Regions from separate parts of the Lapillicoccus jejuensis genome, predicted to be linked through region 2. Evidence: riboswitches for the same ligand, from Rfam matches in the RefSeq annotation. Region 2 holds a riboswitch; the other holds the start of a gene.
What was found. A riboswitch is a leader RNA that binds a small molecule or an ion and turns the genes downstream of it on or off. The one in region 2 is predicted to bind S-adenosylmethionine.
Positions count from the first base shown of each region.

Region 1: another riboswitch for S-adenosylmethionine. It lies ahead of FB458_RS15695 (aminotransferase class V-fold PLP-dependent enzyme); the one in region 2 lies ahead of metX (homoserine O-acetyltransferase MetX).

Region 1 is NZ_VFMN01000001.1:3,376,098-3,380,241, forward strand. Features, by position in the region: gene FB458_RS15685 (endonuclease/exonuclease/phosphatase family protein) at 1-522, shown strand, start outside; gene FB458_RS15690 (hypothetical protein) at 555-1,085, opposite strand; gene FB458_RS15695 (aminotransferase class V-fold PLP-dependent enzyme) at 1,241-2,611, opposite strand; SAM riboswitch class IV at 2,648-2,759, opposite strand; gene FB458_RS15700 (M36 family metallopeptidase) at 2,878-4,144, opposite strand, start outside.
Region 2 is NZ_VFMN01000001.1:4,511,004-4,515,147, forward strand. Features, by position in the region: gene FB458_RS20860 (RNA polymerase sigma factor) at 1-511, opposite strand, end outside; gene FB458_RS20865 (universal stress protein) at 805-1,212, opposite strand; gene metX (homoserine O-acetyltransferase MetX) at 1,277-2,455, opposite strand; SAM riboswitch class IV at 2,469-2,578, opposite strand; gene FB458_RS20875 (DUF4192 domain-containing protein) at 2,710-3,903, shown strand; gene FB458_RS20880 (YkvA family protein) at 3,938-4,144, opposite strand, start outside.

The DNA of each region.
Region 1 (4,144 bases), 1.1 Mb from region 2:
GACGGGCTCCTGCCGGCAACGGCCGGCAGCGCGGAACCGGGGGCCGAGGGCTCGCTCGTGCGCAGCCGCTGGCCGCTCACCGCGCTCGCCGACGGCGACGGGCCCGCCGGCACGCCCTCCGCCTTCCGCCAACCGCTCGTGCGGGTCCAGCGGCCGGGGGCGCCGTTCGTGCTCCAGGCCGTCCACCCGCTGCCGCCCACCGCCTGGGAGCCGCAGTGGCGCACGAGCCTCACCCGGCTGGCCGAGCTGCGCCGGGCCCGGCCGACGGACGAGCCGCTCGTGCTCGCCGGCGACTTCAACGCCACCGACGACCACCCGCTCTTCCGCCGGGTCGCCGACGGGATGTCCGACGTCGCCCGCGACGCGGGGGAGGGCTGGGCGCCGACGTGGCCGCAGGACGCGGACGTCCCGCCCTTCGCGCGGATCGACCACGTCCTCGTGCGCGGGTTCTCGACCGTGGCCGCGGGCACGGTGCACCTCGACGGGACCGACCACGCCGCCGCGTGGGGGACGGTCCGCTGACCGTCCCCCGGCGAGCAGCCCGCGCGCCGCCGTCAGGCGGCCGGGACGAGGACCCGGTCGGCGGTGAGGCTCGAGGTGCCCGTGCCGAGCACGACGACGTTCGCGCCGGTCTTGAGGTCCCCGACGGAGCCGCTCTTGGCCTTGACGCCCTTGCCCTGGCCGAGGGTGACCTTGGTCGACCCGCCGAGCGCGTAGGTCTCGTTGACCCCGTCGGCGGCCTTGACCGTGATCGAGGAGCCCGAGACGGCGGTGACGGTGCCGCGGATGGCGTCGTGGGTGACGACCTTCCCGGCCTTGTCCTTCGTCGTCCACTCGGCGTGCAGGACGTCCTTGAGCCGCGCCAGCTCCTCGGCGCGGGGCTTGCGGTGCTTGGCCTTGTCGCCCTTCGTCGCGGTCGTCCCCGTCGAGGACGACGCGCCAGGGGTCGCGCTCGCGGTCGCCGACGGGGTGGTCGACGAGGAGTCGGACGCGTTCGCGACCGCGATGGTGCCGGCGGTGGCGCCGCCGACGAGCACGACGGCGGTGCCGCCGATGACGAGGGCACGGGTCCGGGTGGTCCACATGATGGTTGTCCTCCTGCTGGGACGGTCCCGACGCGGTGGGCGCCGGGGTCACCGGTGGACCGGTGACGAGGAGCATCGTGCAGCGCCCACGTTCGAGGAGCGTCAAGCCCGGGTCAGGTCGTCCTCTGAGCGGCTGTGCCCGGCCTGTGCCGGGATCACCAGGGGCGGGGCAGGGTGGTCTCGCGGTGGTCGCCCTCGGCCACCCAGCCCTGCTCGCCGCGGACCCAGCGCCGCTGCGGGCCGTGGGCGGCGAGCTCGGCGACCGCGGCGACGAGCCGCTCGACGTGCTCGACCGTCGCCGCGAGGCCGACGCTGGCGCGGACGGCCGTGCCCGGCACGTCACCCCATGGATCGGTGAGCAGGTCGTCGACGAGGACGTGGGCGCAGAACCGCCCGTCGCGCACGCCGATGCCGTGCTCGGCCGAGAGCACCGCGGAGACGAGGGCCGAGTCGAGCCGGTCGACGGTGAAGGCGACGACGCCGACCCGGTCGACCTGCGGGTCGTCGCCGAAGATCGTCCAGGTGTCGACGCCCGGGACCGCGCCGAGGCCGTCGCGCAGCCGGTCCAGCAGGTCCTGCTCGTGCGACTCGACCGCGTCGCGGTGGCGCTCGACCGTCGCGCAGGCCGCGGCGAGGGCGACGGCGCCGATGACGTTCGGGCTGCCGGCCTCGTGGCGGGCGGCGCCACGGGCCCACGTCGTGGCCAGCGGGGTGACGCGGGCGGTCGCGCCGCCCCCGCGCAGGTACGGCGTCGCCTCGTCGAGCCAGTCCGCGCGGCCGACGAGGGCGCCGGCGCCGTACGGCGCGTAGAGCTTGTGGCCCGAGAGGGCGACCCAGTCCACGCCGGTCGCGGCGAGGTCGACGCGGCGGTGCGGGGCGAGCTGGGCGGCGTCGAGCGCGACCCGGGCGCCGTGGGCGCGGGCGGTGTCGACGACCCGCTCGAGCGGCCACACCTCCCCGGTGACGTTCGAGGCGCCGGCGACGACGACGAGGGCGTACGGCGTGCTCACGGCGGCCAGCGCGCGGTCGAGCGCGTCGAGCGCGCCGTCGACGGTGCGCGGCACCGCGAGCCGGGAGACGGTGACGCCCGGGCGGTCCTCCCACGGCAGCAGCGCGGCGTGGTGCTCGGTCTCGAAGACGACGACCGTGGTGCCGACGGGGAGGCAGTGGGCGAGCAGGTTGAGCGAGTCGGTCGTGTTGCGGGTGACGACGACGGTGTCGTCGTCGCGGGCGCCGACGAAGCGGCCGATCTCCTCGCGGGCCTGCTCGTACCACTCGCTCGTCACGCGGCTGGCCCAGCCGTTGCCGCGGTGGACCGAGGAGTAGGTGCGCAGCGCGACGTCGACGGCGTCCTGCACGGCCACGAGCGCGGGGGTCGAGGCGGCGTGGTCGAGCGGGGCGTAGGTCCGCGGGCCGCGCAGGGTCGGGACGACGAGGTCGGCGCCGACGACCGCGGGCAGCGTGCGCGGCCCGCCGTCCGGCTGGGCGGCGGGACGGGTGGTCGGGCGGGACGCGACGGCGGTCACGGGGGCTCCTGGGAGGTCAGGGACCCACCGGTCGCGGGTCCGCGCTTGCCCGTGCCGGACGGCAGGGCCTGGTCGTCACCCGGAGCACCCCACCGCGGAGGAGGGTTGCTGGCCAGCGAGCCGGGGCTTGTCGCTGGCGCTCATGACCTGTCCCCGACGGTAGCGACGAGAGCGGCGTCCCGTCCAGGGACGGGGACGCCGCTCTCGCGATGTGGGACGGAACGGACGACCTCCGGTCGTCCGACCGACGACCGGGGCCGCTGCGCTCAGAGGATGCCGCGGGCCGCGAAGGCCTGCCGCACGGTCCGGGCGGCCGGGTCGCCGTACAGGCTCCGGGCGGTCGCGACCGTGACCCGCGCCGCCGCCGCGAACGAGGTGTCCGGGGTGTAGGAGAACTGGGCCTCGAGGACGATCCGGTTGGCCTCGTCGCGGCCGAGGGCCTGGTGGACGTCCCACAGGGCGTTGGACCAGATCTCGCCGTCGTCGTGGACCTCACCGGTCATGTCGGCGACGGTCTTGCCGGTGTCGGTGCGGCGCAGGCAGTGCGGGACGGTGGTCGTGTAGCTCGTCGAGTCCCAGTCCATGACGCACGGGTCGTCGAAGCCGCGGCTCGTCGGCTGGGCCATGCTCACGGCCCAGTAGTCGCCGAAGCCCTCGCCGGTCGCGCCGGCCTCCTCGCTGGAGCCGTACCCGGGCACCTGCGCGTCCTGGATGGCGTGGCCGTACTCGTGCCACACGACCTCGAGGTCCTCGGCGTCGTCGACGCCGCCGGTGCCGTAGGTGATCGTGTCCTGGGTGGGCGAGTAGAACGAGTTGTCGCCCTTGTAGGTGTCGACGTGCAGCCGCTGCGGCTCGTTGTTGACGTCGGTGAAGCCGAGCGACCGGATGTAGGCCTGGGCCTTGTCGATGCCGTAGTAGGCGTTGGCCTGCTCGAAGCGGTCGTCGGCCCGGCGGTAGGTGAAGTCGTGCCCGGCGCTCTTCGCCAGGCCGCCGGCGGCCTTGGTCACCTTGGCGTAGCGGCCGCTGAGGGTGGTGGAGCCGGGCAGCAGACGGGGGAGGGCGACCGTGACGTAGGCGCGATTCGGCACGGCCGAGTTCGCGTCCTTGCCGTCGGTCAGCGACTCGTCGCGCAGGGCGACGACCGGGTTGGGGTCGAAGACCGAGGCGGTCCCGGTGGCGTCGGTGCCGGCGGGGGTCGCCGCCGGGCCCTCGGCGTTCTTCGACAGCGAGCGCACCTCGCGGACGGCGCCGGTGCGGGCGTCGACGAGGGTGCGCGACTCGCCGTCGTCACCGGTGGTGATGACCTGCCAGACGATGGCGGCGTCGGGGCCGCCGACGACGGCGAGGGTCGCCCGGGAGTCACCGGCCACGGCCGGGGCGAGGGGGGCGTTCTTCGGGTGACCGGCCGCGACGGCCTTGCCCGCCGCGGCGCTCGCGGCGGCCGTGCGGGCGCTGGCGGCCCGTCCCAGCGCTGTCTGCGCGGTGAGGGCGGGCGTCGTGACGAGGGTCGCGGGCACGGACCGGCGGCCGTCG
Region 2 (4,144 bases):
TGGCGGCGGTCTTCTTGGCCGTCGTCTTCTTCGCGGCGGTCTTCTTCGCGGCGGGGGCGGCGGCGGCGTCCGCGTCGCGGGTCGTGGCGGCCTTCTTCGCGGCGGTCTTCCGCGGCGCCGTACCGGCGTCGTCGGTCTCGCTCGTCGCCGCGGCGGTCTTGACGGCGGCCTTCGTCGTGGTCTTGGCCGCCGTCTTCGTGGCGGTCTTGGCCGCGGCCCGCGTCGTGGTCTTGCGGGTCGCCGTCGCGGCGACCGCACGGGCGGCGGCCTCCTCGAGCACGACGGTCACGCCGTGGTCGTCGAGGGCGCGCAGGACGACCTTCATCCGCGCCGGCGGGACCTGGGCCTCCTCGATCGCGACCTTCAGCTGCGTCCCCGTCACCTGGCCGTGGGTGGACCCGAGCGCGAACAGCTCCTGCAGGGCCGGGTGGCCGAACTCCTTGGGGAGCGGACCCGGGGAGCCGCTCGTGGGGGCCTGCTGCCCCTGCTTACCGGTCGAGACCTTCGACACCGACACCGATCACCTTTCGACGCATCACCCCGCGCCGTGCACGCCGCTGACCCGGGCGCACGGACGGACCCACCGAGTGGGCAAGGACCACAGCAGCCGGATCATTCCGCATCGGCCCGGGGATGGAGAGCCATCGAGGGAAACCCGCTCCTCGGCTGGGCCCCCGCGCGGCGACGTCGGTGGGTCCGGACCCCTTGCGACTGGCTGCTCCGACCATTATAAAACGCCGAGGGCTCCCTGCGCGACGAGGACCCCTCCGAGAGGGGCGTGGCGCGGCGGTATCCGGTCGTGCGTCAGGGCTGCGGGGCCTTGACGGCCAGCACCGGGCAGCCCGCGTCGAGCAGGATGCGCTGGGCGTTGGAGCCGAGGATGAGCTTGCCGACCGGGGTGCGACGGCGCAGCCCGATGACGATGAGGTCGGCCTCGACGTCGCCCGCGATCTCCAGGAGGTCGTCGGCCGCGTCGCCGGAGGCGGTCACCTCGCGGGTGCTGACGTGGTGGCCGGCGGCCTCGACGTCGCGCACGACCTCGCCCAGCTCGCGCTCGAACGTCGCCACCGACTCCGGGTCGTACGTCGACCCGTCGGGACGCACCGTGCGCACGACGACGACGTCGGACCCCGAGCGCACCGACTCGTCCCCGGCCCGGCGCAGTGCCGCCCGGCCCTCGTTGGTCGGTACGTACCCCACGACGATGGTCACGTCGATGCCTCCCTCACGCCCTGCGCTGACCGGCGGGCCGACGGACCGGGCCCCGACGCCGACGCTACACCGAACGCTGCGCGGTCGCGGGCGGCTCGTCGAGCAGCGCGCGCAGGTGCGCCCCCACCTGGTCGACCTCGACGAGGAACCCGTCGTGGCCGTGGCGCGAGGAGATCGTCGCGAGCCGGGCGCCCGGCACCCCGGCGGCGAGCTCCTCGCTGAGCCGGACCGGGTAGAGCCGGTCGCTGTCGACGCCGAGCACCGTCGTCGTCGCGGTGACCCGCGCCAGCGCCGCCGGCACCCCGCCGCGGTCGCGGCCGACGTCGTGCGAGCTCATCGCCTCGGTGAGGACGACGTAGGCGTTGGCGTCGAAGCGGCGCGCGAGCTTGCCCGCGTGGTGGTCCAGGTAGCTCTCGACGGCGTAGCGACCGCCGGCGCCGAGCGGCTGCTCGCCCCCCTGGGCGGCGCGCCCGAAGCGCTCGTCGAGCTCCTCGCCGCTGCGGTAGGTCACGTGCGCGATCCGGCGGGCGATGCCCAGGCCGGCCTCGGGACCCCGTACGGCGTCGTAGTAGTCACCACCGCGGAAGTCCGGGTCCTCGCGGATGGCCAGCAGCTGGGGCTGGGCCCAGGCGATCTGGTCGGCGGTGGCGGCGGCCGTGCTGGCCAGGACCATGAGCCGCGCGACCCGCTCGGGGTGGGTCACCGCCCACTCGACGGCGCGCATGCCGCCCATCGAGCCGCCCACGACCCCGGCCCACCGCCGGATCCCCAGGGCGTCGGCCAGCCGGGCCTCGACCTGCACCTGGTCGCGCACGGTGACGAAGGGGAAGCGGCCGCCCCACGGCCGGCCGTCGCGGGTCGGCGACGCCGGGCCGGTGGTGCCCTGGCAGCCGCCGAGGACGTTGGCGGCCACGACGAACCAGCGGTCGGTGTCGAGCGGCCGGCCGGGGCCGACCAGGCCCTCCCACCAGCCGGGCGAGGGGTGGCCGGGTCCGGCGGGCCCGACGACGTGGCTGTCCCCGGTCAGCGCGTGCTCGACGAGGACCGCGTTGCCGCCGTCGGCGTCGAGGGTGCCCCACGTCTCGTAGGCGACGACCACCTCGGGCACGACGCCGCCGCGCTCGAGGGGCACGTCGCCGACGGCGACGAAGCGCCGCTGCCCCACCGGGTCGCCGGGGCGCCAGGCACCGCTGGGGCGTGGGGTGGACCGCACGGTGTCGGGTTCGTCCCGGGTGACCGTCACTGGAGACTCCTGGTGATCGCGCTTGCCCGCCGGGACCGGCGGGCCGTGTCATCACCCGGGGCACCCCGCCGCGAGGAGGGTTGCCGGCCAGCGAGCCGGGGCTTGACGCTGGCGCTCATGACCTGACTCGAGTGTACCCGGCGGCGGGCGCCCGCCGGTCGTGTTGTCCACAGGGGTGGGCCGGCGGGGCACTGTCCACAGGGGGCGGCCCGCGCCGCCGCGCGGCCGACGCCGTCCGGCCCACGCTGAGGGGCATGTCGACGACCCCGCGCCCGCCCCGTCCCGCGTCCCCCGCCTCCCGCGCCGAGGAGGAGGACGTCATCCGCCTGCACTCCCCCGGTGACGTGCTCACGACGCTGCCCTACCAGCTGGGCTACGTCCCCGAGCGCTCGCTCGTCGTCCTCACGCTGCGCGGTAAGTCCGTCTTCTTCGTGGGTCGGGTGGACCTGCCGCCCCGGACGGCGTCGGGGCGGGAGGCCGCGGCGGCCCTGCTCGTCCCGCTGAGCCGGCACCGCTTCGACCGCGCCCTCGTCGTCACCGTGGAGGACGCGCTCGTGGCCGACGCGGACCAGTGGGACGGGGGCGCCGGGGTCGAGGAGCGTACCCGGGCCGGCTGTGACCCGGTGGAGCGGCGGCGGGCGGCGCCCCGGTCGTGGACCGACCTGGCCCGGGAGGTCTGCGCCGGGCTGCGGGCGCTCGGCGTCCAGGTGGACGAGCGGATCACCGTGCGCGACGGGATGTGGTGGTGCCCTGACGGCACGGCCCGCGAGCGCCGACCGCAGCGGCTGCCCGGCGCCGGCGACGTCGCGGCCGTCGCCGAGTTCGTCGGGCGGGGCCGGGTGCCGCTGCGGCACCGCGACGACCTCGCCGCGATGGTGGTCGGCAGCCCGGAGGAGGTCCGGGACGCGGGCGAGGTCGACGACCTCGTCACCCGTTTCACCGGGGGCGGCGCCGACCGCCGGTCGCTGCTGCGTGCCGCCGCGGCGGCGTGGGCGCGGTTCGTGGCCGACGACCCCGGCGGGGCCGACCCCGACGACGTGCCCCTGCTCCTCGCCTCGCTGCACGACGTCCCGCTGCGCGACCTCGTGCTGGCCTGGCTGTGCCCCCGCCACGAGCCGGGGCCGTCGGGCTCCGCGGCCGCCGAGGGACTGCACGGGGCCGTCGGAGGGGACCCGCCGCTGGGCGGGCTCGTGCGGGTGCTCGGGCCCGGCCCGGAGCAGGGGCGCGGTCACCTGGTGGCGGCGCTGACCCGCCTGTGCCGGGCCTGCCCGCCCGGCCGGGGCGCCCCCGTCCTCGCGGCCCTCGCGCACGTGGCCTGGTGGCACGGCGACGGGGCGCTGGCGCGGGTGGCGGTCGACGCCGCGCGCGAGCACGACCGCGACCACGGCCTGGCCGCGCTGCTCGAGCAGGTGCTCGACCTCGCCGTGGCCCCGGAGCACGTCGCGTGACGCGCGTCGCAGCTCGCGTGTCGTGCGTCGGGCGTCAGCGCACGACGTGGCCCTCGACGGTGGAGGTCCCCCACCCGGCGCGCCGGTCGTGGCGGTGGGCGCCGTCCGGGGCGTCCTGCGGGCGACCCCAGCGGTCGCGGGGGCCGGTGGTCGATCCCCCGTCGGTCGCGCCGGACGAGGTCCGGCCGGCGGACCTGCCGGGTCCGGCGGTCCGCTCCCACTGCAGGAAGGCCTCGGTGTC